2 linked regions of the Sphaerotilus microaerophilus genome follow. The protein of the gene in region 1 interacts with the protein of each later gene in a pairwise test. Links are inferred from orthologs where the notes say so. Each region holds a gene or a part of one and is shown in the gene's direction. Other genes may lie near its edges.

Region 1 (5,132 bases):
CCGTGAAGGCCGGGCAGGATCGCCGCTGCTCGATCATCCGGCGCAGCCCCTGGTAGATCCGCCCCGCGGGCGTGGCGGGGTCGCTGCGCTGCGCGTGGAGCGCCTCGGCGCGGCGTGGGCGGTGCACCCAGCGGCTGTCACTGGCCTTGGCTGGGTCGTCCAGGTAGGTCGGGTCGTTGAGGGTGCCCACTTCGTCGCCCAGGTAGATCAGCGGGATGCCGCCCGTGCTCAGGGCCACGCCGTGCAGCAGCAGGATGCGCGCCACCGCGTGGGTGTCGCCCTGTTCGAGCCCGGCCAACGAGGCACAGGTGCCGCTGATGCGGCAGTCACCGGTGGCCGGGTTGTCCTGGAAGGGCACGCCGCGCGCGAAGCTGCCCGGAAAGCGGTTGACGTAGAAGCGGTTCAGGAACTGGCGGTGGTCGAAGCCCTGGATGCCTTCGCGGATGGCGTCCTCGTCGGCGAAGGTCCAGCCGATGTCGTCGTGGCTGCGCACGTAGTTGACCCAGGCGGTGCCCGCGGGCAGTGCGTGGCGCTCCTCCAGTGCCTGCTGCAGCAGGTTCACCTCGCGGGTGGCGAGCGTGTTCCACAGCAGCGCCATCTGCAGCGGGTTGTAGGAGATCTGGCACTCCTCTGGGGCGATGTACTTGACCACCTGGTCCGGGTGGACGATGGCCTCGGACTTGAACAGCAGCCCCGGGGCGGCGATGCGGCACACCGCGTTGAAGGCGCGGATCAGCGCGTGCGCCTGCGGCAGGTTCTCGCAGTCGGTGCCCAGCTGCTTCCAGATGAAGGCCACCGCGTCCATGCGCAGGATCTCGGCGCCCAGGTTGGCGATCGCCAGCATCTCGCCGGCCATGGCGGCGAACACTGCCGGGTTGGCGTAGTTCAGGTCCCACTGGAAGCTGTTGAAGGTGGTCCAGATCCAGCGCCCGTCGCTCAACTGCGTGAAGGCGCCCGGATGCTGGTCCGGGAAGATCTCGCGCACCGTCCGGTCGTAGGCGTCAGGCAGCCTGCGGTCCGGGAAGATCAGGTAGAAGTCCTGGCAGGCCGGATCGCCCGCGATGGCCGACACCGCCCAGTCGTGCTCGTCGGAGGTGTGGTTGAAGATGAAGTCCAGCACCAGGCTGATGCCCTCGCGGCGCAGCGCCGCGGCGAGTTCGCGCAGGTCGTCGATCGTGCCCAGGGCCGGGTTGACCTCGCGGTAGCTGCTGACGGCGTAGCCGCCATCGCTGCGATCGGCCGGGCACTTGAAGGGCGGCATCAGGTGCAGGTAGGTCAGCCCCAGTTCCTTGAAGTAGGGGATCCGGGCCATCAGGCTGCGCAGGTTGCCGGCGCAGAGGTCCACATAGCAGACGCCGCCCAGCATGCGCTCGGACTGGAACCAGTCCGGTTCAGCCTCGCGGGCTGCATCCAGTGCGCGCAGGTCGGCGGGCCGCTGGCGCCAGCCCTGCCAGGCAGTGGCGAGCACGCGGGCGAGCACATCGAGAAAGTCCGGCCGCTCGCCGTACACGCTGGCGAGCTCGTGTAGCAGCGCCGGAAAGTGCCGGGTCAGGCGGGCGTCGAAGGCCTCCCAGGCCGCGCCGCGGGCCTGACGGCCGATCTGCCGGGTCAGGGCGTGGCGGGTGTGGGCAAGCGCCAGGTGGGTTTGCTGATCGATCGTGAGCATGTCGTTGACTGCGGCGGAGGGTGGTTGGCGTGCCGGCGCAGGGAAAACAGTTGCCAGGGCGCGCCGAAGTGGCTCGGAAGCGCTTTGGATCAATGTATTCGATGCAGATGAGGTTTGTTTCAGGGTAAACCAGGATCGTCATTCAAAGCGCTTCGGATAAATTTCAAAGCGCTTTGGTTGTGGTCCAAATCATCAAAGGACTGCGCCAGGGCGATGTGAGTTCGATGCGCCGTGCGGGCGGTGTGCCCGCGATGAACTGTCTGAGGAGATCCCATGAGAACCCTGATCAGCGCCGCCTGTGCGCTTGCCGCTGCCGGTATCGCCGCCTCCGCGGCGGCTTCCCCGATCGACTTCCACGGCTACTTCCGCAGTGGCAGTGGGTCCAGCGATCAGGGCGGCAAGGAACTGTGCTTCCGCCTGCCAGGTTCGGCGGTGTGGTTCCGCCTGGGCAACGAATGCGACACCTACGGCAGCCTGACCTTCGCCTCCGAGCTGGGCAAGGTGGACGGCACGACCTTCCGGGCCCAGTTCACCACGGCCTACGGCACGCAGCAGCTGGCCAACTGGGAGCAGACCACGCCGTCCTTCCGCGAGGCCTTCGTCGAGGCGCAGGACATCGGCGCGGCGATGGGCATCGCCGGCCTGAAGGGCGCCACGCTCTGGGCGGGCAAGCGCTTCTACAAGAACCCCGACATCCACATGCTGGACTACGCCTACTGGGAACCGGCGCAGAGCCCGGGCTGGGGCCTGGACAACGTCGACGTGGGCATCGGCAAGCTGTCCTACGCCTACCTGCGCGCCGGCCAGGCCGATTGGTCGTCGAGCAAGTCGGTGGGCCAGTACCAGCCGGGCATCGTCGACGGCGGTGCCCGTGCCGCGACCTCGCATGACCTGCGCCTGCAGGACGTCGCCGTCAACCCCGGCGGCAAGCTGACGGTGGGCGTCAACCTGGTGGTCAAGGACAACCGCGACGACGCGGCGCTGGCCGATGGCGGCCAGACGGGCAAGAACGGCTTCGGACTGACGGCCGCCCACACGCAGGACAACGTCTTCGGCCTGGGTGGGTTCAATACCGTGATCGCGCAGTACACCAAGGACGCCACCGCGCTGAAGGGCTTTGCCATCGTGGCCAGCAACGACTCGCGCAAGGAGTGGATGCTGGCCGACCAGTGGGTGATCGAGCCGCAGGGCTCGCCGCTGACCGCCTCGATGACCGCCGGCCTGCGCCAGTCCGAGGTCAACGGCAGCAAGACGCGCGACATCTGGGTCGGTGCACGCCCGCAGTACCACATCAACAACGTCTGGAGCCTGATGTCCGAGGTGGGCTACCAGCAGGTCAAGCCCGAGGGCCAGGACACCCGCACGCTGGCCAAGCTGACGGCGGGCACGCAGTTCTCGATGGGCCGCAGCATCTGGTCGCGCCCGGCGATCCGCTTCTACGGCACCTACGCCAAGTGGAACGATGCGGCCGCAGCGGCGGGCGGCGTGGCCTGCACCGGCCGGGACTGCGGCACCCCGGTCTCCACCTACGCCAACAAGCGCAGCGGACTGGGCTACGGCGTGCAGGTGGAAGCCTGGTGGTGAACCGGCATCCACACAACCCCGCATGACGTGCGCAGCGCTGCGGACTACACTGAATGGGCGTTCAAAGCGCTTCCGATCGTGATGAACTGTCGGCATCCGAGGGCCTGTCGGGCCTCGGCCGACCTGTCACCGCCTTTCCTCCCCTCTGGAGAATCTCCATGAAGTTCAAGCTGACTCCCCTCGTTGCCGGCGCGCTGATCGCGCTGGGTACCAGCAGCGGCGCGCAGGCCGCCACCCTCACCATCTCCTGCGGCTCGGTGGGCCAGGATTTCGAGTTCTGCAAGCGTCACACCGAGGAGTGGGCGAAGAAGACCGGCCACACGGTCAAGCTGTTCACCCTGCCGCAGTCCACCACGGACCTGCTTGGGCTTTACCGGCAGATGTTCGCGGCCAAGAGCGGCGACGTGGACATCATCAATGTCGACGTGGTCTGGCCCGGCATGATCAAGGACCACCTGATCGACCTGAAGCCCTACAGCAAGGGCGTCGAGAAGGACCACTTCCCGTCGATCGTGGCCAACAACACGGCCGACGGCAAGCTGATCGCGATGCCCTGGTTCACCGACGCCGGCCTGCTCTACTACCGCAAGGACCTGCTGGACAAGCACGGGGAAAAGCCGCCCACCACCTGGGAGCAGCTGGCTGCCACGGCCAAGAAGATCCAGGATGCCGAGCGCAAGGCCGGCAATGCCGACATGCAGGGCTTCGTCTTCCAGGCCAAGGCCTACGAGGGCCTGACCTGTGACGCGGTCGAGTGGCTGACCAGCTACGGCGGCGGCAACATCGTGGATGCCAGCGGCAAGGTGACGGTCAACAACCCGCAGGCGGCCAAGGCGCTGACCACGGCGGCCTCGTGGATCGGCACGATCGCCCCGACCGGCGTGCTGAACTACGGCGAGGAAGACGCTCGCGGCGTGTTCCAGAACGGCAACGCCGTCTTCATGCGCAACTGGCCCTATGCCTGGAGCCTGGGCAATGGCGGCGACAGCAAGATCAAGGACAAGATCGGCGTGTCGGCCCTGCCCAAGGGCGGCGAGGGGGGCAAGAACGCCGCCACGCTGGGCGGCTGGCAGCTGGCGGTGTCGAAGTACTCCAAGGAACAGAAGCTGGCCGCCGAGCTGGTGATGTACCTGACCTCCAAGGAGATCCAGAAGGAGCGCGCGATCAAGGGCTCGTTCAACCCGACCCTCCCGGCGCTGTACAAGGACAAGGACGTCCTGGCCGCCGTGCCCTTCTTCGGCAACCTGTACGACGTGTTCACCTCGGCCGTGCCACGTCCCTCCACCGCCACCGGCCTGAAGTACAACGAGGTCAGCGCCGCCTTCTGGAACGCTACCCACGATGTGCTGTCCGGCAAGGAGCCCGCCGAGGCCAGCCTGAAGAAGCTCGAAGGCAAGCTCAACCAAGTGAAACGCGGCAAGTGGTGAGTGTGTGAATCCCGGGGGCAACGGCCCCCGGGTCTTTGCGGCGCCAAGGAGACCTGTTCGATGAGTTCGAGGACCCGCACGGCCTGGATCTTCCTGGCACCGATGCTGATCACGCTGCTGCTGGTGGCCGCCTGGCCACTGGCGCGCACGATCTGGTTCAGCTTCACCGACGCCAACATCAACGACATCGGTGCGGCCCAGTTCGTCGGCTGGACCAACTACGTCGGCGACTACGGCCTGTTCGCCAACCCCAACAACACCGAGGGTTTCTGGTCCGGCGACTGGGGCGTGTCCATCCGCAACACCTTCCAGTTCGCGCTGGTGTCGGTGGCGCTGGAGACGCTGTTCGGCCTGGGCGTGGCGGTGCTGCTGAACCAGGAGTTCAAGGGCCGCACGCTGGTGCGCGCCGCGGTGCTGGTGCCCTGGGCGATCCCGACCATCGTCTCGGCCAAGAT
Region 2 (4,522 bases), 660 kb from region 1 along the record:
CTGGTGAAGCCGGGCGAGCTGGTGCGCCGCGGCCAGGACATCGCGATGGTGGGCAACACCGGGCGGTCCACCGGCCCGCACCTGCACTTCGAGGTGCTGCTCGGCGGGGTGCCCCAGAACCCGGCGCGCTTCCTCGCCCGGGGCGAGGGCCTTGACGCGGCCGAGAAGACCGCGGCAGCCACCCAGTCGCGTGGCAAGGCACGCAGGGGCCGGTGATAAACTCATCGGCTTTGTGACGGGGCCTGTCCGCCAGGTCCGCATGTGTCCCGTCGGCAGCCAAGAGGCTGCCGATGTCGTTTCCGGTCTCCCCTTTTTCTCCCTCCTGCAGTCCGGGTCGCATCACTGCAGGTGCACCGCACCCCCTCCATGTTGCCCAAGCTCCTGACGTCGATTTTCGGCAGCCGCAATGACCGCCTGCTCAAGCAGTACCGCCGGGTGGTCGACCGCATCAACGGGCTCGAAGTCCAGTTCGAGAAGCTGAGCGACGAGGAGCTGCGCGGCCGGACCGCCGAGTTCCGCCAGCGCGTGGCCAGCGGCACCTCGCTGGACGACCTGCTGCCCGAGGCCTTCGCGGTGGTCCGCGAAGCCAGCAAGCGGGTGCTGAAGATGCGGCACTTCGACGTGCAGCTCATCGGTGGCCTGGTGCTGCACAACGGCAAGATCGCCGAGATGCGCACCGGCGAGGGCAAGACGCTGATGGCCACGTTGCCGGTCTACCTCAACGCGCTGGCCGGTACGGGCGTGCATGTGGTGACGGTCAACGACTACCTCGCGCGCCGCGACGCCGAGTGGATGGGCCGGCTGTACAACTTCCTCGGCCTGAGCGTGGGCATCAACCTGCCCAACATGTCGCGCGAGGAGAAGCAGGCCGCCTACGCCAGCGACATCACCTACGGCACCAATAACGAGTACGGCTTCGACTACCTGCGTGACAACATGGTCTACGAGGTGGCCGACCGGGTGCAGCGCCCGCTCAACTACGCCATCGTCGACGAGGTGGACTCGATCCTGATCGACGAGGCACGCACGCCGCTGATCATCTCTGGCCAGGCCGAGGACCACACCGACCTGTACCTGCGCATCAATGCGGTGGTGCCCAGGCTGAAGAAGCAGGTTGGCGAGGCCGACCCGCGCACCGGCGAGGGTGTGATCGAGCCGGGCGATTTCACCGCCGACGAGAAGACCCACCAGGTCGTGCTCACCGAGGACGGCCACGAGAACGCCGAGCGGGCGCTGGCCGAGGCCGGCCTGCTGCCGCCGGGGGCGTCGCTGTACGACGCGTCCTACATCACGCTGGTGCACCACCTCTACGCCTCGCTGCGTGCGCACCACCTGTTCCACCGCGACCAGCACTACGTGGTGCAGAACGGCGAGGTGACGATCGTCGACGAGTTCACCGGCCGCCTGATGAGCGGACGACGCTGGAGCGACGGCCTGCACCAGGCGGTCGAGGCCAAGGAAGGCGTGCAGATCCAGCCCGAGAACCAGACGCTCGCCTCGATCACCTTCCAGAACTACTTCCGCATGTACGCCAAGCTCGGCGGCATGACCGGTACGGCCGACACCGAGGCCTACGAGTTCCAGGAGATCTACGGCCTGGAAACGGTGGTGATCCCGCCGAACCGGCCGACCGTGCGCCGCGACGAGCTGGACCTGGTCTACAAGACCGACCGCGAGAAGTACGACGCCGTCACCGCCGACATCCGCGAGTGCTACGAGCGCGGCCAGCCGGTGCTGGTGGGCACCACCTCGATCGAGAACTCCGAGCGTGTCTCCGAGCTACTGAACAAGGCGGGCCTGCCGCACCAGGTGCTCAACGCCAAGCAGCACGCCCGCGAGGCGGAGATCATCGCCCAGGCCGGCCGGCCGAAGATGGTCACCATTGCCACCAACATGGCGGGCCGCGGCACCGACATCGTGCTGGGCGGAAACGTCGAGAAGCAGGTGCAGTTCGTCGAGGCCGACGAGGCCCTCTCGGCCGAGGAGAAGGCCGCGCGCATCGCCCAGCTCAAGGGCGAGTGGCAGGGCCTGCACGAGCAGGTGGTGGCGCTGGGCGGCCTGCGCATCATTGCCACCGAGCGTCACGAGAGCCGGCGCATCGACAACCAGCTGCGCGGCCGCGCCGGCCGCCAGGGCGACCCGGGCAGCTCGCGCTTCTACCTGTCGCTCGAAGACTCGCTGATGCGCATCTTTGCCGGCGACCGCGTCAAGGCGATCATGGAGCGCCTGAAGATGCCCGACGGCGAGGCCATCGAGGCGGGCATCGTGACGCGCAGCATCGAGAGCGCGCAGCGCAAGGTCGAGGCGCGCAACTTCGACATGCGCAAGCAGCTGCTCGAATACGACGACGTCGCCAACGACCAGCGCAAGGTGATCTACGCCCAGCGCAACGAGCTGCTGGAGCAGACCGACATCGACGCCCAGATCGCCCATCTGCGCCGCGGCGCGATGACCGACGTGGTGCGCACCTACGTGCCCGCCGAAAGCGTCGAGGAGCAGTGGGACCTGCCTGCGCTGGAGAAGACCCTGCGCGAGGAGTGGCAGGTCGAGGCCGGCGTGAAGGCGATGGTCGAGAAGAGCGACGCCGTCACCGACGAGGACGTGGTCGAGATGGTCGCCAAGGCCGCCGACGAGGTCTTTGCCGCCAAGCTGGAGCTGGTCGGGCAGGAGCAGTTCGCCAGCTTCGAGCGCATGGTGCTGCTGCAGTCGCTGGACACGCACTGGCGTGAACACCTGGCGGCGCTGGACTACCTGCGCCAGGGCATCCACCTGCGCGGCTACGCCCAGAAGAACCCGAAGCAGGAGTACAAGCGCGAGGCCTTCGAGCTGTTCAGCCAGCTGCTCGGCTCGGTCAAGCTGGAGGTCACCCGCCTGCTGATGACGGTGCGCATCCAGAGCCAGGAAGAGGTCGCCCAGGCGGCCGAGGCCATCGAGGAGCGCGCCGAGCATTTCTCCAACGTCACCTACACCCACCCGAACGAGGATGGCAGCGTGGCGCAGGAGACCGACCCGGCCACGCTGGCCGACGCCCTGCCGCGCGTGGGGCGCAACGACCCCTGCCCCTGCGGCAGTGGCAAGAAGTTCAAGCAGTGCCACGGCAAACTGGCGTGACCCACCCCCGTTGCGGCTGACGCCAAGAAGGAACCGACATGCCCGTGAACCTTGTTGCCCCGAATCCTGAGGATCTGCACCCGGTCGCCGGGGTCGAGATCGGCACCGCGATGGCCGGTGTGCGCAAGGCCAACCGCCGCGATGTGACGGTGTTCCGCCTCGCGCCGGGCAGCACGGTGGCCGGCGTCTTCACGCTCAACCGCTTCTGCGCTGCGCCGGTGCAGATCTGCCGCGAGCACCTCGCCGCCGGGCGGGGCAGCCGCGCGATCGTGGTGAACACCGGCAACGCCAACGCCGGAACCGGGGCCGACGGTCTGGCGCGGGCCAACGCCGTCTGCGACGCGCTGGCCGCGCAGCTGGGCCTGGCGCGCCAGGACGTGCTGCCGTTCTCCACCGGCGTGATCATGGAGACGCTGCCGATCGACCGGATCATCGCCGGCCTGCCGGCGGCGATCACCGACCTGAAGCCGGCGAACTGGGCCCAGGCCGCCGAGGGCATCATGACCACCGACACGCTGCCCAAGGCGGCGTCGCGCCAGGTCACGATCGGTGGCCGGACCGTGACCGTGACCGGCATCGCCAAGGGCGCCGGCATGATCCGCCCGAACATGGCCACGATGCTGGGCTTCGTGGCCACCGACGCGGTGATCGAGCCGGCGCTGGTACAGGCCCTGGTGCGCGAGGCGGCCGACCACAGCTTCAACCGCATCACCATCGACGGCGACACCTCGACCAACGACAGCTTCGTGCTGATTGCCAGCCAGCAGGCCGGCAACCCGACGATCACCGCGCTGGACTCGGCCGACGGCGAATTGCTGCGCGAGGCGGTGATCGCGGTGTCGCAGCAGCTCGCCCAGGCGATCGTGCGCGACGGCGAAGGCGCCACCAAGTTCATCGCCATCCGCGTCGACGGGGGGCGCTCCAAGGAAGAGTGCCGGCAAGTGGCCTATGCGATCGCGCATTCGCCGCTGGTCAAGACGGCCTTCTTCGCCAGCGACCCCAACCTCGGCCGCATCCTGGCCGCGGTGGGCTACGCCGGCATCGACGACCTCGACCAGGGCCTGATCGACCTCTACCTGGACGATGTGCACGTCGCCCGCGCCGGCGGCCGCCACCCGGACTACCGGGAAGAGGACGGCCAGCGCGTGATGAAGCAGGCCGAGATCACCGTGCGGGTGGACCTGCACCGCGGCAACCGCCACGCCACGGTCTGGACCTGCGACCTGTCGCACGACTACGTGACGATCAACGCGGACTACCGCTCCTGACGACTGGTGTTTGCGCGGGCGGTCAGCCCAGCGGTAGAAAGCGCGGCGCGAACGCGGCGCTGATCCGGCCGGCCGCATCCACCGTGAAGGTGCCGCGTGCCCGGTTGTGCGGGTGTTGCGCTGCCTCTGCGATGCCGAGCACC

Evidence for each region.
Region 2: the proteins of NGK70_RS21895 (region 1) and secA interact in binary tests that used the Escherichia coli proteins (3 or more experiments, as listed by UniProt). The link is inferred for Sphaerotilus microaerophilus from one-to-one orthologs.

Annotation. Positions count from the first base shown.
Region 1 is NZ_AP025730.1:5,107,000-5,112,131, reverse strand. What follows is about bases 1,170-4,094. They hold NGK70_RS21895 (maltoporin), read left to right. Parts: upstream 1,170-1,939; coding sequence 1,940-3,250; downstream 3,251-4,094. Other genes in these bases: NGK70_RS21890 (ABC transporter substrate-binding protein), read left to right, coding at 3,409-4,094; NGK70_RS21900 (amylosucrase), read right to left, coding at 1,170-1,666. In the rest of the region: more of NGK70_RS21900, read right to left, coding at 1-1,169; more of NGK70_RS21890, read left to right, coding at 4,095-4,677; NGK70_RS21885 (carbohydrate ABC transporter permease), read left to right, coding at 4,738-5,132.
Region 2 is NZ_AP025730.1:5,766,675-5,771,196, reverse strand. What follows is about bases 12-3,311. They hold secA (preprotein translocase subunit SecA), read left to right. Parts: upstream 12-366; coding sequence 367-3,111; downstream 3,112-3,311. Other genes in these bases: argJ (bifunctional glutamate N-acetyltransferase/amino-acid acetyltransferase ArgJ), read left to right, coding at 3,150-3,311; NGK70_RS25020 (M23 family metallopeptidase), read left to right, coding at 12-216. Also shown: more of NGK70_RS25020, read left to right, coding at 1-11; more of argJ, read left to right, coding at 3,312-4,379; NGK70_RS25005 (CaiB/BaiF CoA transferase family protein), read right to left, coding at 4,402-4,522. UniProt on the Escherichia coli protein: Required for protein export, interacts with the SecYEG preprotein conducting channel.